2 regions of the Vibrio vulnificus NBRC 15645 genome follow, and region 2 is predicted to be linked to the other one. Evidence: predicted binding sites of a transcription regulator. Region 2 holds the regulator's gene; the other holds the start of a gene.
What was found. The regulator MetJ, encoded in region 2, represses methionine synthesis genes. The targets are predictions, from matches to a motif close to TTAGACNTNTANANGTCTAA.
Positions count from the first base shown of each region.

Region 1: metN (methionine ABC transporter ATP-binding protein MetN) is a predicted target of MetJ. The motif match lies at 9,998-10,017, and genes of this name have one in related genera.

Region 1 is NZ_CP012881.1:761,005-772,391, reverse strand. Features, by position in the region: gene ppnN (nucleotide 5'-monophosphate nucleosidase PpnN) at 1-806, opposite strand, end outside; gene AOT11_RS03500 (GGDEF domain-containing protein) at 1,047-2,612, opposite strand; gene AOT11_RS03495 (tetratricopeptide repeat protein) at 2,712-4,976, opposite strand; gene queF (NADPH-dependent 7-cyano-7-deazaguanine reductase QueF) at 5,002-5,847, opposite strand; gene syd (SecY-interacting protein) at 5,945-6,490, shown strand; gene AOT11_RS03480 (Zn-ribbon-containing protein) at 6,494-7,270, shown strand; gene ilpA (MetQ/NlpA family lipoprotein adhesin IlpA) at 7,355-8,164, opposite strand; gene AOT11_RS03470 (methionine ABC transporter permease) at 8,200-8,877, opposite strand; gene metN (methionine ABC transporter ATP-binding protein MetN) at 8,867-9,901, opposite strand; gene gmhB (D-glycero-beta-D-manno-heptose 1,7-bisphosphate 7-phosphatase) at 10,100-10,738, shown strand; gene treR (trehalose operon repressor TreR) at 10,777-11,387, shown strand, end outside.
Region 2 is NZ_CP012881.1:1,819,567-1,830,953, forward strand. Features, by position in the region: gene rraA (ribonuclease E activity regulator RraA) at 1-128, opposite strand, end outside; gene AOT11_RS08515 (1,4-dihydroxy-2-naphthoate polyprenyltransferase) at 204-1,121, opposite strand; gene hslU (HslU--HslV peptidase ATPase subunit) at 1,286-2,617, opposite strand; gene hslV (ATP-dependent protease subunit HslV) at 2,645-3,199, opposite strand; gene AOT11_RS08530 (SPOR domain-containing protein) at 3,349-3,906, opposite strand; gene cytR (DNA-binding transcriptional regulator CytR) at 4,014-5,021, opposite strand; gene priA (primosomal protein N') at 5,250-7,454, opposite strand; gene rpmE (50S ribosomal protein L31) at 7,735-7,956, shown strand; gene AOT11_RS08550 (malic enzyme-like NAD(P)-binding protein) at 8,235-9,512, shown strand; gene metJ (met regulon transcriptional regulator MetJ) at 9,598-9,915, opposite strand; gene AOT11_RS08560 (O-succinylhomoserine (thiol)-lyase) at 10,126-11,292, shown strand; gene AOT11_RS08565 (bifunctional aspartate kinase/homoserine dehydrogenase II) at 11,292-11,387, shown strand, end outside.

The DNA.
Region 1 (11,387 bases), 1.1 Mb from region 2:
ATAATGCCCAGTATGTAAAGCAGCTCTTCAGCAGTACCTGCACCGCCAGGGAAAATGATGATGCCATGACCCATGCGGACAAACGCTTCTAAGCGTTTCTCGATATCAGGCATGATCACCAACTCATTGACGATCGGGTTTGGTGGCTCGGCGGCTATAATGGAAGGCTCGGTTAAGCCCAAATAACGTTGGGTACTGTAGCGCTGCTTGGCATGGCCAATAGCGGCGCCTTTCATTGGCCCTTCCATCGCGCCTGGCCCACAGCCAGTACAAATGTTCAACTCACGTAGGCCAAGCTCGTTACCCACTTCTCGCGTGTATTGGTACTCAACAGGGTTGATGGAGTGACCACCCCAACACACCACAAGATTTGGCTCAATACCGGGAATTAAAGCACCAGCATTACGTAAAATACCAAATACAAGGTTAGTAATGTGGGTGGCATTCGTGAGGTTAAGGCGTTGGTTGTCCGCAAGATGCATGTTGACGTAAACAATATCGCGCAGCACAGAGAATAGGTGCTCTTGGATACCTTTGATGATTTCGCCATCGACAAAAGCGTGCTCCGGTGGATTGGTGAGCTCTAACTTAATGCCACGCTCACGGCGCACGACGTTGACATCAAAAGATTGATATTTGTCGAGCAGCTCTTTGGAGTTATCCGTGTGGCTACCTGAGTTCAACACCGCTAACGTACAGTTGCGGTAGAGTTGGTAAAGCTCACTAGAGGCGGTTTTTTTCAGACGCTCAACTTCAAGTTGAGAGAGCAGATCCATACTTCCTGCTGGGCTGATATGAGTAATCATATGGCCTCCTTGCTTAGCATTGTTATTAAGGGACAGAAATCTGCTGGGAAAAATGATTATTGTTATAGAACCAGATTAGGAGAAGCAGATTCTGTTTGTTGCCTAGAGTGAATCTCGGCAAAACACGTCATGAATGTAGTTAGCTTAGCAAAGTATGTGCAAAAAGAAATGTGATAACTAATTGAAAAAACTATAACTGATGGTGAAATTTTGTCTGAGCGGTTAACAAATGACCACTTATTAACGCCATTCTAGCTGTTTTTTTCCACGTCGTTTGCATTCGTTGAGCATGATGCCGAGGCGATCCACCACGTATTCCGGATTATCTGACTCTTTAAAAGCCACGGAAGCGGCGCTGAGCGTGATGGTGATTTGTTGTTCACGGAATTTGAACGGTAGTTTGCTGACTTCAGTTTGAATGTGCTTAATCAGCTCGAGCGTGTACTCTTCGCTTTGCTCTGGAATGAGTAAGATAAACTCTTCGCCACTAAAGCGTGCCACGGTATCAGTGTCGGCAGCCGCTTTACGAATGGTTCGCGCGATGATCTTCAGTGCTTTGTCGCCAGCAGAGTAGCCATAGCTATCGTTGATGGCTTTAAAACCATCAATGTCGAGCAGCACCACACGGAGATTGTGTTGTGCTCGGATCCAGCGACGATATTCAAGTTCAAGACGATCGTTAAAGGCGGTGCGGTTATACACCTTAGTGAGAGGGTCAAGCAGCATGCGCTGCGCCTGATCTTCTAGGCGTTTACGATAGTCTTGGGTAATTTCAAACACCGCTTCAAGTTGATTTTTGTTGTATTGCAGTCTTTCTTGTAGCGCTTGCTCTTTCTCTTCCGCCAGTTGCAAACGTTGAGACAACGAGGCCATTTGCGCTAGCAAGGGGGAAATGTTGTTTTTGAGCTGTTCGAGTTCGGTCGCATTGTCCAACGAAGCCTGGCTTTTCGCCACCAATCCTTCTAACTCTCGATTGAGCTGTTGGCGATGTTCAAAATACGTTTGGCTTTGGTCAACGTTAACGTGAGAGGTTTTTAAGTTGGCTGCGAGTGAGCCATTAAGCTGTTCTAGGAAATGCTCGGATGATTTTCTTTCAAACTTCGTCCCTTCAATCACCAGTTTGAGCACTTGAAGAGTGAGCTCTAGTAGTGATTCAGTGGAGACACCCAACAACAGCTTAGTGCGGATATCCAATAACAAGTCGCCCGATTCGCCTTCAAAATCCAGTTCCGTGATCACGTGTTGCAGCTCTGCGGAGAGGCAGTCTAGCTGTGAGCGATCGGGGGTATCACTGAGTTCATTAAAGTTGATTCGAGAGTTGGAGGTGATGATCTTCAGCGCACGTTCGTAAATATTGAGCAGGCGCACTGCTTGATCAACATTGCGCGCTTTATTGACGTCATTGAACGTCATTAAACTGCGCAATTCGCGTTTTAGTTGTGGGGGAAGCCCAGCGACACGCTGTAAAGTCTCACCGCTGTGCTTAATCTGTTCGTCGAGAAAACCGCTCTGTTTATCCATAGCCACTGCTTGTTGTCTGAGCATTCTTTCTAACACGGCAAGGCGTGGAATAAGAGTGCTTACATCTTTTTGTTGTTCAAGTTCTTGCTGAACCGCCTTCAAATGCTGCGTGAGCGTCGGGTCGCCCCCCTGGCATGCTGCGCTCAGGGAAGTAACAATGCGCTTTAGAACTTGTTGTTCACGCTTAAATTTGAGTGACGAGTCGCGATGTGTCAATCGAAGTTGGTCTAATTGACAACTTAACTGATGCAGCTGCGATTGAATATCGGATTCCAGAATGCCCATTAAGAACTACAACACGGTCCATGTACGACTAAAGAATGAGTTCGATAATAACAAAAAACATTATAGCGTCATCTCTCTTCAGGTTTGATTGCTTGAGAATTATTCACTTTTTAATAATTTTTTGAGGTTGTCCTCATTCTGATACGACGAGTGTATCTTTATTAAGCCTTGATGGATGGCCTGCTGGCAGGCATTTCTTATGTGACCAGTTGCAAGACTTGCAGCTGGGGCATTCTCTATGGCTTTAAGATAAACGTAATGGCTGCACTTGTCTGTCAAACTGACTTCACGAGCTAGATGAGTTGCGAGCAACAGCAAATCAAGCAGCTCTTGATCGTTGATCGCCGTGTAGGCGCGCGGTAAGAATGGGTAATCGGCCATGCCCATTCGAACGGTTCGGTTGACCGCATGCTCAGCGGCAAACTCATCTACCCACGCTTGCACTTTACTAAAGACGGCCTCTGCAGAGTAATCGCGTTCGGCATTGGGCTCGATGTAAAGCAAATTGGCATCCGAAAAGTGGTAGAGACGTGCTGGTTTTTGGATTTTCTCACTCATGAACATCCCAAAAGCGCGCTCGAGTTCTAGGCCTGCTTTATAGCCGTGTTGCACGTACATGCTGCGCAAAAACGGCAAATCAATCATCACAAAGCGTAAGCGATCGTTGAGCGGCTCGTGGATAAGTTCACCCAGCTGCCATTGCTCAAACGTTTCATTGGCTTTGCGCAATGAATTTGAGAGTTTCACGTTCAACATGCGCAGATTACGCAGCTTTGAGCGTGAGTGGGTGTACAGATCGCTCGTAAGCTGCTCGATTTGCGCCGACTGCCGTTGCAGTAACACGCCGCGTCTCATAAGCAATAAGAAAAGCACGAGAGAGAGCAAAAATAGCGCAAAGGCGATTTTCTGGAATTTGGCGTGTTCTACCGTCACTTTTTCGAGTTGTTGTGCTTGGCCAATGTAGTGAATGCTCTGTTCGGCAAATTCTTTTTGCTGGCGGAAGGCATCTTCACTGATTTGATTCAGTTCTTTTTGTTCAATACTGACCAAATTATTGTAGCGGCGCAGATTTTGTAGTGATAACGCGTATTGTGCTGATTGCTCGTAACCCAAAGAGAGCAGTTGGTAAGCGTTCTGCTTGACGCTCAGTTGTTCTTCTGGCTGCGCGTTGGCAATTTCCAACGCTTTGTTGGCGTTGTTGATCACCGCTTGGCTGTCATTTTGGTAAAACGCCAATCCTGCTTTCATTAACGCCGCTTTGGCTTTTAACTCGGGAATATCGGAAAACTCGAGAACATCTTCGGCGCGCTCTAGGTATTGCTCTGCCAGCGGGTAGTTATAGAGTTGCAGATAGGTGGCCGCAAGGTTCAAACGAATGCTGATCACCTGCTTGATGTTTCGAGCCGAGCTGTCATGGTCGAGCACATTGAAATAGTGCACTAACGCTAAGTTGTACTTGCCTTGGCGGAAGTAGATATCGCCCATTTGCTCCATTACTTGGGCAAGGATAGGGGAGTTGGGGTAGCTGTCGTAAAAGTCGGCGGCTTGCGATAAGTATTCGAGGGCTTTATCAAGTACGCGTCGCTCTTCAAACAGTTGTGCCAAAAGGCGGTTCACTTTGGCCAACCGAGCACTCTTATTGCCTTCCACCGCTTGCCAATAACCAAACAGCAGTTCAGACAGCGCCAAGTTGTACTTTTGATGGCTCAGATAAAACTCACCCACCGCGATGTGGTAGTCGATAATGATGTTTTCTGAGCGGGTGTTTTTGATCAGCTCTTTCGCCTGCGTATAATATTGCTCAGCTTGTTGCAACGCATTCTGCTGGGAAGCGAGCAGGGCTTGTTGCATCAGCAAACGGTATTTCACACTGTCGCTCATTTGCAATGAGTTAGTGGCCTGATCCAACTGTACACTAATCTGTTTGAGCGCTTGCTCTGCCGTCGCGTAGTCCTTGCTATATTGCCACTCCAACTGGGTACGCATCAGTTTGACATCCATCTCAAGATAAGGGAGATGGAAGGTTTTGCTCAGTTGTTGCGCCGTCTCTAGCTGCATGAGAGCGGAACGTTGATTGCCAAGGGCAAACTCCGCTTGCGCGAGGATTTTGTATGCTTCAACGCTGCCGCTAGGGGTGCGCAAAGTGCGATCGGCGTCTTCACGAGAAATCGCCGACGGACTTTTTTCTTGATTGTCGGTCAACTCGCGTTGGGTCAGGTAATTCTGCACGATTTTTTTTGCTTGGTCGGGTTCAATTTCCACTAATTGCTCAGCCTCAGTGAGCAGCACTGAGGAGAGCGGATTCGCTTGCACTTGCATGCAAACCAGCAAAAATAAAACTGCGAAAAACCGTTGCCAACGCATAGTGAATTCCTTTTTGACAGGCGTGTTACTGACGAGCCATTCGATGATTATGATCTGGCTTCGCTTGCTCGGTTGAACGGTATGGATTGATGTCTAATCCACCGCGACGAGTATAACGAGCAAACACCGTCAGTGTTTCTGGCTGACAATATTTCATGAGGTCGGTGAAAATGCGCTCTACGCACTGTTCATGGAACTCATTGTGTTCGCGGAATGACACAAGGTAGCGCAACAGTTTTTCGCGATCAATCTTGTGGCCTTGGTAGCGAATTTCGACGCTGCCCCAGTCCGGTTGATTGGTGATCAAGCAGTTCGATTTGAGCAGATGGCTGTGCAAGGTTTCTGTCACCCACTCTTCGCCCGCAGCGCCTTCGAGCAAGCGGTCATCAAAATCGTAACTGGATATGTCGATATCTTGTTCGTCGATGCATTCCCCTTCCATCGTTACGATAGGTTGCTGGGTGTAGTGAGTGACCGAGTTCACCGCCACTTCCACCGCTTCGCCTGCGCAATGAGAAAGATCGGTAATCAAGCGTTGACGAACTTCTTCCCAGCTACCAAAACGGGTTTGGTTGTAGCTGTTGAGGTAGAGTTTGAATGACTTTGATTCAATCAGGTTGGCGCTAGTGGCTGGGATATACACTTCACCGACCGCGACCTGAGGCAACCCTTTGCTGTTGAGCCAAGAGAGCTCGTATAACGTCCAGATGTCGTGGCCCATAAATGGCAGCTCGTCACCCAACTGAAGATCGTCACGGTTGAGGCTACGTGGTACAGGCTGTAGCAAGCTAGGATCGTATTGGTTGGCGTAGTCGGTTTTCTTACCCAGCGTTAGGCCAGCAAGCTCTTTCGCGTCTGAATATTTGCTCATACTTTGCGGTCATTTTCGATTAGAATGGCGGGAATTTTACTGAATCCATCGTTTAAAAGCCATCTTGTTGGCTCACAAGGTATAGAAGGAGTTATTCATGTCATCTCCAGTTTCACTGGCACTTGCTGACTTTAGTCAACGTTTTCAAACAGCGTGGCAAGCACAGCACAACGCATTGCCTAGCAGTGAAGAGTTGGCGGATTTGCCTTCTCCTTGCGTGGTGGAGTCAAAAGGAGATGAAGTGCTCTGGCGCCCAGTGAGCTTGTCTGCGCCTGCGGACTTCGCCAATGTTGAGAAGGCGATTGAGTTAACACTGCATGACGACATCAAGGCCTTTTATGGCAGCCAATTGAGTGCCGATATGGCGGCCACGTGGGATGACAATGAGCTCACGCTTTTGCAAGTGTGGAATGACGATGATTTTACTCGCCTGCAGGAAAACATTTTGGGTCATTTAGTGACGCAACGACGTCTAAAACTCAAACCCACGGTGTTTATTGCGGCAACCGATGCTGAGTTAGATGTGCTGTCGATTTGCAATATCACCGGGAATGTTGTGTTGGAGCGATTGGGCACTTCTCAGCGAGATGTCTTGGCGGAAAACGTCACCGAGTTTCTTACCAAACTCCAACCAATGGTGTAACCGATGTACGTAGTTGAATTGCAGTTTGAGTGTTTCGATAACACCACCATTAGCGCGGTCGATAAAGCGATCAATGGTTTGATGGACGCATTGCGTTACAACGGTCAAGTGTTAGGCCGAGAGTTTCCTATCGTGATGGGCGATGGTGAGTTCTTTGTTCGCGCGGTTTGCCCTGAAAAAGAGAGCTTACACCCGCGTTATCATTCCGATTATGTGCGCGTTTGTTTCAATCGACTTTCAGAGGCGGCGTTACTTGCGCCCAAAATGCGCTTGCTGGGGCGAGACATCAACTCTGAAGAAGCGGCTGAAGAAGAGACACCAAGTTGGCAAGTGTTATACACCACTTATGTGCACACCTGCTCGCCGCTGAGAAGTGGTGAAACTTTGCTACCGATCCCTTTGTATCGCAATGGCCCGACGTTAAATGGCGATCACAAAGCGGTGATTAAGTGGCAAACCGAATGGCAAGCGTGTGATGAACTGCAGATGGCCGGGGCGTGTCGTGCCGAGCATGCCGCACTGCATGAGATGTGCGATGTGGACAGTGTCTTGTTCAAGCGAGGCTGGGATATTCGTGGTCGTATTGAATACATCACGAAAGTGCCGACCTACTATTACCAATACCGTGTTGGCGGCCATTCGCTAGCCGAAGAGCAAGCGCGCAAGTGCCCCAAATGTGGTGGGGAATGGTTACTCGATGAGCCGCTGCACGATATCTTCTATTTCAAATGTGATGACTGCCGTATCGTCTCAAACATCTCTTGGGATCATTTGAAATAGCAAATGGAATCTCAATATGAAAAAGGGTTGGCGCTTTCACGCCAACCCTTTTTTTGTTTTGAACTTCGACTTTTTCTATCGAAATTACCAGCCTTTTACTACGCCGCCTTTGAAGATTTCTTTTGCTGCCGTGTAGACTTCTTCAGTTTGGTACGCTTTAACAAAGTTCTGTACATTTTCGTTTTGAACGTTGTCTTGGCGAGCCACAATCAGGTTCACGTATGGAGATTCTTTGTCTTCAACAAATACGCCATCTTTTTCTGGAGTTAGGTTGATAGAACTCGCGTAAGTGGTGTTGATCACCGATAGCGCCACATCGTCAAGAGAGCGAGGCAGTTGCGCTGCGTCTAATTCAACGATGGTGATGTTCTTTGGATTCTCAACGATGTCACGAACGGTCGCGAGTAGGCCCACTTCTGGACGTAGTTTGATCAAACCTTGTTGCTCAAGAAGCAGCAGAGAACGGCCAAGGTTGGTTGGATCGTTTGGTACCGCAATACGCACGCCGTCAGCCAACTCTTCAACCGATTTCACTTGTTTTGAGTAGCCCGCGATAGGGTAAACAAAAGTGTTGCCAGCGATGGTCAGTTTGTAGCCACGGTCTTCCACTTGACGATCTAGGTATGGTTTGTGTTGGAACGCGTTGATATCGATAGAACCGTCATCCAATGCCGCGTTTGGTGTCACGTAGTCAGTGAAAGTGACCAGTTCCACGTAAAGGCCGTATTTTTCTTTGGCTACTTTCGCTGCAACTTCCGCAACTTGTGCTTCGGCACCCGCCATAACGCCAACTTTTACTTTGCTCGTGTCAACGGCTTTTTCGCCACAACCTGCTAATACCAATGTTGAGGCTGCGGCAATAATGGTCAGTAAACCTTTGAGGCTAAATTTCATAGTAAATCTCCTTATAATTTTGAATCTTTCAATGCTTATCTGTGGTCTACGCGGCGTACGATGGCGTCACCGATAGACTGAATAATTTGTACCAACACAATCAACATCACCACAGTGACCGCCATGATAGTGACATCGTAGCGGTGGAAACCGTAGCGAATCGCCACGTCACCAAGACCGCCACCACCAACGGTGCCCGCCATGGCAGAGTAGCTCACCAAGGTTACCAACGTAATGGTGACGGAGTTAACAATGGTCGGCAATGCTTCAGGAAGCAGTACTTTAGTGATGATTTGTAGTGGTGTTGCGCCCATCGACTGCGCGGCTTCAATCAGCCCAGTCGGAACTTCCAACAGTGCTCCTTCAATGAGGCGTGCAACAAATGGGATAGCACCAATGGTGAGCGGAACAATCGCCGCTGTCGTGCCGATGAACGTGCCGACTAACAGTTTGGTGACGGGAATGATCGCCACCATCAAGACCAAAAATGGCACAGAGCGGCCAATATTGACAATGGCACCAAGTACGCTGTTGAGTTTGGTGTTTTCAAGCAAACCACCTTTTTTGGTGGTGTGCAGAATTACGCCCAAAGGAATACCAATCGCAAAACCAACGACGCCGGCAACCGCAACCATATAAAGCGTTTGCCAAGTTGCGCCCAGCAGCAGGTCAGTGTTTAAACTTAGCCATTGAGATAGGTCATTAAAGGACATAACCCAGAACCTCCACTTTTACGTTGTGCTCGCGCAGGTATTCAATCGCTGCGTTATCGTCTTCTTCGTTACCAAACAGCTCTGCGACCATCATGCCAAACTTCACACCGCCGGCGTAGTCGAGATCGGAACTGAGAATGCTGATGTCGATGTTGTATTTACGAGAAATCTGCGACACCAAAGGTGCATCAACTGTCGCGCCGGTAAATTCCAAACGTACTAGAGGATAGCTGCCTTCAACACGCGTTGCTTGCAAGCGTGCCTGGTAATCTTCAGGGATCGACAGATCTAAGGTTGAGCGAATAAAGTTATGAGCTAACTCAGTTTTTGGATGGGCAAAGATTTCTCCCACCGTACCTTTCTCGACCAACTCGCCATCACCAATGATGGCGACTTCGTGACAGATGCTTTTCACGACATCCATCTCGTGAGTAATCAACAAAATGGTGATTTTCAGCTTGCGGTTGATCTCTTTGAGCAACTCCAAAATGGATTGAGTAGTCGCAGGATCCAGCGCGCTGGTGGCTTCATCACACAGCAGTACTTTTGGATCGCTGGCCAGTGCTCGCGCAATCGCCACGCGTTGCTTTTGACCACCACTTAAGTTGGCTGGATAGCTTTCATGCTTGTCGGCCAAACCCACCAACTTGAGCAGCTCCGTTACTTTGCTTTGGATTTGCTCGTTATCTTTTCCGGCTAACTCCAATGGCAGGGCAACGTTGTCAAACACAGTGCGAGAAGAGAGCAAATTGAAGTGCTGGAAAATCATGCCGATATTGCGGCGAGTTTCGCTAAGTTGCTTTTTACTCAGTTGCGTTAAATCAACGCCATCCACCACAATGGAACCACTGCTTGGTGCTTCTAACATATTCACGCAGCGGATCAGCGTGCTTTTCCCTGCACCCGATGACCCGATCACACCAAAAATGGTGCCTTCTGCGATGTGTAAGTTAATGTCTTTCAAGGCATGTATTTCCTTACTGCCTTGATAGAACACTTTATTTACTTGGTTAATTTCAATCATTTCTCAACCTGTGCAGGGACAACAGAATAATATTTTGAGCTCCAGCTCACTTTTCAGATGATGCTATGGCTTTCGTGTTTTCAAGTCAATAGATATTTTTACGTCTAGACGTCTAAACGTTCGTTTGGGGCTAACGGATTTGCTATGAGTTAGGTGATATTCGTATATAGAGGGTGTTTTGACGATGTACCTCACGGCTTGGAAACTCGCAATGTAGCGCTTTTAAGGTATAATCTCGGCTTATATTCCTTTGTGACAGAGACAGATACTTTGGCAAAACCAGCTGTTTTTTTGGATCGTGATGGCGTGATTAACGTTGATCATGGTTACGTTCATGACGAGCACGACTTTGAATACATTGAAGGTGTGTTTGAGGCGACGAAGGCCCTAAAGGATATGGGGTATCTTTTGGTGTTGGTCACCAATCAGTCGGGGATTGCCCGTGGCAAATTTAGCGAAGATCGCTTCCTTTCTTTGACCCAATGGATGGATTGGAATTTCGCGGACAACGGCGTTGAATTTGACGGTATTTATTACTGTCCGCACCATGCAGAACACGGTGTGGGGGATTACAAACAAGATTGTGATTGTCGCAAACCCAAACCTGGGATGTTTATCTCAGCGCGTGATTTCCTCAAAATCGATATGGCTCGCTCGGTGATGGTGGGTGACAAAGCCGAAGATATGATGGCTGCCGAAGCGGCAGGGGTTGCAACTAAGATTTTGGTACGCACTGGTAAACCTGTCACACCGCAGGGTGAGCAACTGGCAACGGTGGTGCTTGATAGCATCCGCGATGTGCCACTCTATGTAAAAGAACAAGTAAAAGGTCGCTAAGCGGCCTTTTTATTATTGAACGTCTTTCCTGGCCTATTATGAGCAAAAAGCTAACTATTCTCGATATTGCCCGTTTGTCTGGGGTCGGTAAATCGACCGTTTCGCGCGTGCTGACCAATGATCCCAAGGTAAAACCTGAAACCCGAGCGAAAGTAGAACAGGTGATACAAGACTCAGGTTATGTGCCTTCTAAATCTGCTCAATCGATGCGTGGTGGTAGTCAGAAGGTGGTTGGGGTGATTATCTCGCGTCTTGACTCACCCTCAGAAAATCGAGCTGTCGGTAGTATGCTTAATGTGCTGTATCAAGCAGGGTATGATGCGGTGATCATGGAGAGTCAGTTCGATCGCGAGAAGACCAACGAGCACTTAGAAGTGTTGCGTCGTCGTAATGTCGATGGCGTTATTGTGTTTGGCTTTACCGATATCGATCTACAAACCTTAGCCGGTTGGCAAGATCGAGCCGTGGTGATTGCCACGCCTGCGGAAGAGGTGTCTTCGATTAACTACGATAATCAGCGCGTGATTGAGCTGGCGTTAGAACACTTGCAATATTTATCGCTGAGCCATATCGCTTATATTGGTGTGAATAAAGAAGATAAAACCACGGGCTGGTCGCGTTTAAATGCCTACTTGTCGTGGTGCCAAAA
Region 2 (11,387 bases):
TCAAAACACTTGACTGTGGTGATTTGTCCGGCAAAGGAAGCGCGGCCACCAAAGTTACTGAACATAGGCTCGACTACATCCACTTGGTCCATATAGATATCGCAAAGGGCTGAAGTGTTGTATTCCATGGCATACCTTCTTTGGTCAACGAGATTTCTTTTGAGTATATCCGTGCATTAAGTCATTGCAATGACAATTAATGATTAACTAACAAGAGTTTGAGCTACCACAACAGTTGCAAACAAAATATTAGTGACGAGTGAGCATTTCACTACGACTGGCATCATCGGGGCAATTTGTGCTGGTTTCTCAGTTTGCCAAACGGCTTTACCATGATTAAAGAGCACAATTAGGCTGAGTAAAAATGGCAAACAGAGCCAAATCGAGCTGGGTTGTAGCAGCAAGTAACTCGCAAAGGCCATTAAGGCGCCACCGAGTAAAGCGAAATGGTACTGTTTGGCACGCTGTTGTCCAAGTCGTACGGCAACGGTGCGTTTGCCACAGGCCGCATCATTCTCAATATCACGCATGTTGTTGATATTGAGCACGGCAACAGCCAATAATCCACATCCCAAAGAAGGCAGCAGCAGCGCGGTATCTAAGTGGCCTGTGTGGAGAAAATAAGTGCCTGATACACCCAGTAAACCAAAGAAAATAAACACAGACAGATCACCCAGCCCGACATAACCGTACGGCTTGCTGCCCATGGTATAAGCGATGGCGGCAAAGATGGCCAATACACCGAGTCCAATAAACGCAAGAATACTTTGCAGGCTGCTCAATGCGTAAAACACCAGACACAAGCCGGAGATCATGGTCAAAATGATATTAAACACAATGGCTCGTTTCATCGCTTGAGCAGAAACCGCACCAGACTGCATGGCTCGGATTGGCCCTAAACGTTTGTCGTTATCAGTCCCTTTCACGGCATCGCCATAATCGTTTGCCAAGTTAGACAGGATTTGTAATAGCGTTGCGGTAACAAACGAGAGTAACGCGATTACAGGTGAAAATTGACCGAATGAATAGGCTAATACGCTGCCAGTTAAAATGGAAACAAGCGCTAAAGGAAGTGTTTTCGGACGAGCGGCATCCAGCCAGATACGCAATGACTGATTCATGAATTTTTCGTGCTAGTAAATAGAATCGTCAGTATACGAATAAAAGCGCACTGAAGAAAGGTTAGCTTAAGGGGGCGCAGTACGGATAAATACGGAGGCGTTGGGTAAGAAAGGGAAGAAAAAGGGCGAGAGAAATGATGCTCTCGCCCTTGTTAGTCAGAGGATTACAGGATGAAACGGCTTAAGTCTTCATCTTCAACAAATTCGCCGAGACGTTGCTGAACATACGCTGCATCAATCACAAACTTGGTGCCTGATTTTTCCGTTGCATCGAATGAGATCTCATCCATCAGGCGTTCCATTACGGTATGTAGACGGCGAGCACCAATGTTCTCTGTGGTTTCATTCACGGTCCAGGCGGCTTCTGCAATTTGCGTGATGCCGTCTTCCGTAAATTCGATGTCCACATCTTCTGTTTTCATCAGAGCGACATATTGTTCTGTCAGTGATGCTCTTGGCTCGGTCAGAATACGCTTGAAATCGTGGCTTGAAAGCGCCTCAAGCTCAACACGGATCGGCAATCGACCTTGCAGTTCAGGAATCAGGTCAGAAGGCTTAGCAACTTGGAAAGCACCAGAGGCAATAAACAGAATATGGTCGGTCTTTACCATACCGTGCTTGGTGGAGACAGTGCTGCCTTCGATAAGAGGCAACAAGTCACGCTGAACGCCTTCTCGAGACACATCGGGGCCTGAGCTCTCACCGCGTTTACAGATTTTATCGATCTCATCGATAAACACGATGCCATTGTTTTCTACACTGTAGATGGCTTGCTCTTTAAGTTCATCTTGATTAACCAGCTTAGCGGCTTCTTCTTCAATCAGTGCTTTAAAGGCGTCTTTGATTTTCAATTTGCGCTTTTTACTGGTATTGCCAGCTAGGCTCTGGAACATACCTTGTAGCTGGTTAGTCATCTCTTCCATACCAGGAGGCGCCATGATTTCCACGCCCATCTGTGGCGCAGCGACATTGATTTCAATTTCTTTGTCGTCGAGTTTTCCTTCACGCAGTTTTTTACGGAAGATTTGGCGAGTGTTAGAGGTATCTTCGCTTTGTTCGTTCTGCCCCCAAGCATCACGAGGCGGTGGTAGGAGCGCATCAAGAATTCGTTCTTCCGCGAGCTCTTCTGCACGGAACTTTACTTTTTCCATCGCTTGCTGATGAGTCAGTTTCACCGCCACGTCAGTTAGATCGCGAATAATGCTTTCCACTTCTTTACCCACATAACCCACTTCGGTGAATTTGGTGGCTTCCACTTTAATGAAAGGTGCGTTGGCCAGTTTCGCAAGACGACGAGCGATTTCAGTTTTACCAACCCCAGTCGGGCCTATCATCAGAATATTCTTTGGCGTGACTTCTACGCGCAAGCTTTCTTCAAGTTGCATTCGACGCCAGCGATTACGTAGTGCAATTGCCACAGAGCGTTTTGCGTTGTCTTGACCAATGATGTGTCGATTCAGTTCATGGACAATTTCACGAGGAGTCATTTCAGACATAATCATTCCTTACAATCTGTGGGCGAATTAAGCTTGGCTGAGATTCGGCAATTCTGCTGGGATCTCGAGCTCTTCGATGGTGTGGTTGTGGTTGGTAAACACACAAATATCACCCGCAATGTTCAATGCTTTTTCTGCGATTTCGCGTGCATCGAGTTCGGTATTTTCCAATAAAGCGGTCGCGGCTGCTTGTGCATACGCCCCTCCAGACCCAATCGCGATCAAATCGTTTTCTGGCTGTACCACGTCGCCATTGCCCGTGATGATCAATGACGCTGTTTCGTCTGCCACGGCCAATAATGCTTCAAGTTTACGTAATGCACGATCGCTGCGCCAATCTTTCGCCAGTTCAACGGCCGCTTTAGTGAGGTGGCCTTGATGCATCTGCAGCTTACTTTCGAAGCGTTCAAATAGAGTAAAGGCATCCGCTGTGCCGCCAGCAAAGCCTGCCAGTACTTTGTTGTGGTATAGACGGCGAACTTTACGCGCATTGCCTTTCATTACCGTGTTACCCAGAGATACTTGCCCATCCCCGGCGATGACGACTTTATTGTTACGACGTACAGAAACGATGGTAGTCACGAGTAGGCCTCTTGATTCTTTTCTATATGGAGTTGATCCCTATATGGGGGAGGGTAAAAAAGAAATCAAGGCTCAAGGTTTGGAATGGAAGGTTAGGGGGAAAGGGAGGCAAAGAAAAGGGGCGAATTACAAGCCCCTTTGGATGAGAATTATTGTTCTTCTTGCCAGATGGCACACGGCTCAATTTTGGCGCGTTGCAATTTATGGCGATCGCGTTCAGCGTCACGTTTTAGCTTATATGGTCCTAAGACCACGCGATACCAATCACTGCCTTCTTTCTTTTTGACGGTACTGGTAATGCCTTGAAAAGCGATGTCGAGTTTACGATGTTCCGCTTGTTCACTTTTTTTGTAGGCGCCACACTGCATAATGTAAGGAATCTTAGGCACTTCTTGTTCTTTGGCCACCACTTCGATTTCTCGATTTGGTAAGCTTTCAACGTATTGCCATTTTTCTTCTGGTGGAGGCGGCAGTTCTTTTTTCGCCGGCGGTTTAGGTTTACTCACCGGTTTGTTTTCTACAACGGGTGTTGGCGGCTCTGGGTCATTGCTGAGGGTATACAAACCATAGCCAAAACCACCCAGTAGCACGATAGCTAACAGGCCGGCAAGCCAAGGTTTTTTTCTACGAGGAGCTGCTTTTTTGGTCGGCTTTTTAGGACTACGACCACGTCTTACATAATCTTTAGCCACGGAAAATACAAACAATTGTTATGCTAGCCCGCTATGGTAATGCAGAATGCCAAGCGTTAACAGGGAAACGTCGCAGAAAAGGAAGCGAGGCTGCAAATAACCTCGCTGCCGGTTGGTTTCGGTTAGCGTAAGCCCGGAGGTGCTGCGCTACCACGAACCACCAATTTGGTTTCAAGTAGGCGTGAGCCACTGTGAATGTCATGCCCTTTCAGCAGCTCTAACATCATTAGCATCGCTTGACGACCAATCTCATAGCGTGGTTGTGAGATGGTGGTTAGCGGAGGATCGCAATATTGGGCGAACTGGATGTCATCGAAGCCGACAATCGACAGATCCTGGGGTACTCGGAAGCCCAATTTTTTCGCTTCTTGAATCGCCCCGATAGCCATGGTGTCACAATGACAGAAGACGGCGGTTGGCGCATCATTCATTTCTAGCAGATGACGGATCGCTTTCGCCCCACCTTCAAAAGAGAACTCAGACTCAACACAATATTGTGGGTTCATTGTGATGCCGGCACGGCGCAAAGCTTGTTGATAGCCTTGTTGTCTAAACTGACAAAGTGCTGCGGATTTTGGCCCTGAAATTTGGGCGATGCGTTTGTGGCCCAGTTGAGTCAGGTAGTTCACCGCTTCAAAGGCAGAGGTCAAGTTATCGATATGAACCGTCGGCAGTTCGAGGTCGGGGGCGAACTCGCAAGCCATGACCATCGGAGGAAGATTTTTCTGTTCTGGCTTGCTCACATCAAAAGGTAAGTCAGTACCAAGCAGTAGCATACCATCCGCTTGCTTGGTAAAAACGAGATTGACGAGTGAGCTTTCACGGCGCTTTTGTTGGCCGCTGTCACCGAGTAGAACCAAATATCCCTGCTCAATGGCGGCATCTTCAATGCCACGAATGATCTCTGTGTAGTAAGGATCACAAATGTCAGGAACGATCGCGACGATAGTGCGTGACTCGTTGCGGCGTAAATTGCGTGCCAGCGAATTTGGGGAATAACCAGCTTCCAACACCGCATCTTCCACACGCTTACGCGTTGTGGCGGATACTTTGTCTGGATTCATCAGCGCTCTCGAAACCGTTGCCGTTGAAACTCCTGCAAGCTGGGCAACATCCTTCATTGTCGCCATATACTAACCCTCTCAAAATGTTCGCCAATTATGACGTTTAGTTATTGTTCTGATTCGGAAAATAAAATCGAATTATGAGTTGCCTCGTTCTAATTTGAATAGTCTATTCAATTCTTTATTTAAAGTTACGGGCGAATTAACAAAATCCGCATTTCATTCGTGATGGTCATCACGTAAAGAAGCAAATTGTTGCAATTTTCAACGTTAGAGTGAGGTGGTAAACGTTTGCTAACTCAGATCCTGCGGCTCAATATCCAAGTTCCAACGTACTTTTTTTGCATCTGGTAACAAATCGATAGCAGGTTTCGTGCTCGAGAGTATTTTCTGCATCAAGGAACGATGTTGAGTTTGAAGCAGAAGCTGCCAGCGGTATTTGCCCGCACGTTTGGCCAGTGGGGCGGGTGTTGGGCCGAGCACGAGACAACTGTGATCAAACAAGGGATGAGACTCGAGAGTCATACGCACTTGGCGCAAGAATGTTTCGACGATTTCACTGTGATTGGCTTCTGCGCGAAATAGCGTTAGAAAACTAAACGGGGGAAGTTGGGCAATTTTCCGTTCTTCCAGTGCAGACTGCGCAAAGTGCCGGTAATCCTTGGTCAACAGAGCTTTGAGCAAAGTGTGTTCTGGATGGTGGGTTTGTAAGATCACTTCGCCAGGTTTGCTGGCACGCCCTGCTCGTCCTGCGACTTGAATAAACAACTGAGCCAATCGCTCGGACGCTCGGAAGTCACTGCTGTATAATGACCCATCAACATCCAATAGTGCCACTAACGTCACGTCTGGGAAATGATGGCCTTTAGCCAGCATTTGCGTGCCAATTAAAATTTGGTATTCCCCTTTGCGAATGGCTTCTAAAGCGCTTTCGAGGCTACCTTTGCGTCGTGTGCTATCGCGGTCGATGCGAATTGCTTTGTAGTCAGGAAACAGGGTCGTCAACTGGTTTTCCAGTTGCTCAGTGCCGACACCAACGGTCACCAGTTGTGTAGAGCCACAACCTTGGCACTGGTGAATAATAGGTTGTTGAGAGCCACAGTGGTGACAGCGGATTTCATTGCTGTACTGGTGATAAGTGTAATAGGCATCGCAGCGTTTGCACTCGGCAATCCAACCACATTCATGGCACATTAACGCTGGGGAGAAGCCTCGACGGTTGAGAAATAGCATCACCTGATTGCCCGCTTTTAAATGACGACGCATTTCAGCAATGAGTGGCGCTGAGAGGCCACTTTCCAGATAGAGCCCTTTGACATCCAGCACTTTATTGGTGGTTGGCACCGCCATTCCTGCTCGTTGGGTCAGCGAGAGATGATGATATTTGCCCGTAAGTGCGTTGTGTAAGGTTTCTAACGCGGGCGTGGCTGAACCGAGAACAATTGGAATGCCTTCTTTTGCCGCTCGCATCACAGCCACATCGCGAGCATGGTAACGCAGGCTATCTTGTTGTTTGTATGAAGCGTCGTGCTCTTCATCGACAATGATGATCCCTAGCTGGGCAAATGGGATCAGTAGTGCAGAGCGTGTACCAATGACAATGCCCGCCGCTTTGTCTCGTGCGGAAAGCCAAGCGTTGAGACGTTCAGTATCATTAAGACCAGAATGGATGACGGCGACTGGCACATCAAACCGTTGACGAAAACGATTGATGGTTTGTGGTGTTAAACCAATTTCAGGGACCAACACCAGGGCCTGTTTGCCTTGTTCCAAAATGGGTTTGATCAAGTTGAGATAAACTTCGGTTTTGCCTGAGCCTGTGACTCCTTCCAACAAATAACAGCCAAAGTCTGTCTGGCTGTTTACGGTGGCAATGGCAATGGCTTGCTCTTGGTTGAGTTTCGGCTTATCGACGGGATGTTCAATCGGATTCCCCCAACGAGTTAACTGTGGCGTTTTTTCTTCACAGGTGATCCAGCCTTTTTCTTCCAAGGTGCGTAAGGTTGTGGATGCCACTTCCTCATCGAGAAAGGCTTGGTGAGGCAGAGGGCCATTAGCAAGCATATTCAATACTTTCGCTTGCTTTATCGCGCGACTGTTTAGCCCTTGCATCAACTGGTTTTTGCCTAACTCGGTCAACTGCCATTCTTGTAGAGTCGCAAAGTCAGCCGCTTTACCTTTTCTTAGTGCAGCAGGGAGGGCGTTATGCAGTGTTTCACCTAGGGGATATTGGTAAAACTGGCTACACCAAAGTAATAAACTGTAGACGGAATCGGGCCAAATAGGACGATGATCCAACACTGCTTTAAGGGGTTTAAGTTGCTCGCGTGGAAAGTCTGATTCTTGAACTAAAGCGGTGACAATGCCAATCAAGGTTTGTCGTCCAAACGGCACACTCACGCGACCACCAATGATCGGAAAAAGGTGTCCAGGAACGAGATAATCAAATTGTTTATCGAGTGGCACTGGCAGCGCAACACGAGCAATGGATGGACGCATAACGTGGTGTTTCATGGCAAAAATAATGACTTACAGTCTAATGGAAGCGAGGTAGAAATACGAGAAAAGGGCATGCTCGAACAGAGAGAGGAAAACTGTATAAAAAACTAGCGGAAAATCGCGGAAATAGGTTGATTCGAAAGAGACGATTCATTACTATATCGCGCCTTAAGATATGGCTTTAATTCTATTTTAGCGGTATCTGAGTTTTATTTTTAACTGCGTGTGGTGTGCGGCAAAGACTCGTATAGCGACACGGCCTACTATTTGAGGTTATCCCATGAAAGCTGGTATCCATCCAGAATACAAAGCAGTAAACGCAACTTGTTCTTGCGGCAACTCTTTCGTTTTCAACTCTACTCTAGATAAAGAATCTATCCACCTAGACGTATGTGACAAGTGCCACCCATTCTACACTGGTAAGCAACGTATCGTTGATACAGGCGGCCGTGTTGATCGCTTCAACAAGCGTTTCGGTGCTCTATCAAGCGGTAAGAAATAATAGCGTTAGCTATTGCTGTTTGAGAAAAAAGGTCGCTTATGCGGCCTTTTTTGCATTCAGCGTCTAGGTGACGCTTTCTCTCAAGCACCCTCCCTTATGCCATCTGGTCTTACTTCTATCTTATTCACAATTTTTATAGATTTGCCTCGCAATCTTGGCTAGGAAGATTGACTTATATCAATTAGAATTTCTCTCTAAATTGAACAAAAAGGCAGAGTTTTTGTTCAAGCTAAAGTGTTCCCCCCTTTACCGTACACGCAAAAAGAGAATAACCATTTATGTCCGATGACAATAGCCAGCAAATGACCCCTGAAGAAGTACTTCGCCAACAAGCTCTTGATTATCATGCTTTGCCAACGGCGGGTAAAATTGCCGTCGCTCTAACCAAACCTGCGGAAACCGCTAAAGATCTTGCTTTAGCTTACAGTCCAGGTGTCGCAGAGCCGGTTCGCGAAATCGCACAGAACCCAGACAACGTTTACAAGTACACCTCAAAGGGAAATATGGTGGCCGTTATCTCTAACGGTACGGCAATTTTGGGCCTAGGTAATTTAGGTCCTTTGGCATCAAAGCCAGTAATGGAAGGGAAGGCGCTGCTGTTTAAGCGTTTTGCTGGTCTTGATTCTATCGATATCGAAGTGAAGCATCGCACCATCGACGAATTTGTGGATACGGTAGCGAACATTGCAGATACCTTTGGTGGTATCAACCTAGAAGACATCAAAGCCCCGGATTGTTTTGAAATTGAAAAACGTCTGATTGAGCGTTGCGATGTACCCGTTTTCCATGATGACCAACACGGTACGGCGATCGTGACTGCCGCTGGTATGCTGAATGCGATTGAGTTGCAGGGTAAAAAGTTGAACGAGTGTATTATCGTTTGTCTTGGCGCTGGGGCTGCTGCGGTGGCGTGTATGGAGCTGTTGATCAAATGTGGCGCGATGCGTGAAAAGATCTATATGCTGGATCGCAAAGGTGTGATTCATACACGTCGTGATGATCTCAACGAATACAAGCAACTGTTTGCCAACAATACAGACAAGCGCACACTAGAAGATGTTATCAGCGGTGCGGATCTCTTCCTTGGCGTGTCTGGTCCAAACCTAATGCCAGCAGAAGCGCTGAAGCTGATGGCGGATAAACCGGTTGTGTTTGCGTGTTCAAACCCTGATCCAGAGATCAAGCCAGAGCTGGCGCATGAAGTGCGCAGCGATCTTATTATGGGTACAGGACGCAGCGACTATCCAAACCAAGTGAACAACGTGTTGTGCTTCCCATTTATTTTCCGTGGTGCACTGGATGTTCGTGCTAGTGAAATTAATGATGAAATGAAGTTGGCAGCGGTTGAAGCGATTCGTCAATTGGCGAAAGAGCCAGTGCCAGAAGCGGTATTGAAAGCGGCAGGTGTTGAATCGCTCAGCTTTGGTCCGCAATACATTATTCCAAAACCAATGGATTCACGTTTGTTGCCTCGCGTGGCGAAAGCCGTTGCTCAGGCGGCCGTGGATACCGGTGTTGCTCGTATTCCAATGCCAGAAAACTACATGGCCGAGTAAATCATAGCCTAAACAAACGGGACGCTTTAAGCGTCCCGTTTTTGATCAGATACCACTTTCCCCGGTGTGGTAAAGCTAACGAGGTTTAGTCGTCATACGCTTCAAATTCAATACCCATCGCCGTCATTAATTCTTTGGCTTCTGTTGGGATATCATCCGGGCGATCCTTTCTGAGATCTTCATCCGTCGGCAGTGGCTGGCCTGTGTACGCATGCAGGAATGCCTCACACAACAACTCACTGTTTGTTGCGTGGCGTAGGTTGTTAATTTGACGACGAGTACGTTCATCCGTCAGAACTTTTAGTACTTTAAGCGGGATAGAAACGGTAATTTTTTTTACTTGCTCGCTTTTCTTTCCATGCTCTGCGTATGGACTTATGTATTCGCCATTCCAGTCAGCCATTGCGCACCTTCAGAGTAATAATCGGTTAATAAAAATTGTAAGCGGAGATTTTAGCTGGATTTACCGCCATAAGCAAAGACATATGGACGTCTAGAAGTGTTGACGTCTTAAATTTTGATGGTTAAAGTGACAACTATTAATGGAGAGGAAGGCGTCCGATAACAGTAGCGCATTCTTATTAAGAATTCATCTTCGCAGAAAGGAAACATCATGAGTCACCACAAGCCAGCTACGATTGCCGTTAGAACGGGCATCGAATCCGATACTCAATACCGTGCCGTTGTGCCACCGATCTATTTGTCGACGAACTATGGTTTCTCTGCCTTTGGTGAAGTGCCTAAATACGACTATACCCGCTCAGGCAACCCCAATCGTGGCTTACTAGAGCAAGCGTTGTTTGAGCTTGAGTCTGGTAAAGGTGCGGTGGTTACAAACTGCGGGACATCGGCACTCAACTTGTGGGTTTCTGCTTTTTTAAGTCCTGACGATCTTATTGTAGCCCCTCATGATTGTTATGGCGGTACCTACCGTCTTTTCAATACTCGAGCGAAGAAAGGGGATTTTAAAGTCCGCTTTGTCGACCAATCCGACAGTGCTGCACTGGATGCAGCGTTAGCGCTTAACCCTAAGTTGGTGTTGCTTGAAACACCTTCCAACCCGCTCGTGCGTGTGGTGGACATCGCGGAAGTGTGTGAGAAAGCCCATAAAGTGGGTGCGTTGGTGGCGGTCGATAACACCTTTTTGACACCGGTGTACCAAAAGCCTTTGGAGCTGGGGGCAGACTTTGTGATTCACTCGACAACCAAGTACATCAATGGGCATTCTGATGTGATTGGCGGTGTGGTGATCACAAAAACCGAAGAGCACGCAACAGAGCTAGCATGGTGGGGGAACTGCCTTGGTGCAACTGGCACGCCATTTGACAGCTATATGACGCTGCGTGGCATCCGCACCTTGGGGGCACGTATGCGCGTGCATGAAGAAAGTTCGCAACAAATCCTCTCTTATCTGCAAACTCAAGAGTTAGTCGGCACCATTTATCACCCGAGTTTGCCAGCGCATCCCGGCCATGAGGTTGCTAAAAAGCAGCAATCGGGCTTTGGCTCGATGTTGAGCTTTGAATTTGCTGGCAGCTTCGAGCAATTGAAAGTGTTTGTGAAAGCGCTAGATTTATTTTCATTAGCGGAGTCACTTGGTGGTGTCGAAAGTTTGGTTTGTCATCCTGCTTCCATGACTCATCGTGCGATGGGAGAGGAAGCGCTCGCAGAGGCTGGCGTCACGCAACAGTTATTGCGTTTATCCGTGGGGCTGGAAGATGCGCAAGATCTGATTGCTGACCTCAAGCAGGCCTTTCAACAAGCGAAGGAGAGCTGTTAATGAGTCAAGTTCGACAACTGCACAAATTTGGTGGAAGCAGCCTTGCGGATCCGGATTGCTATCGTCGTGTGGTGAACATCCTCAAAGAGTACTCG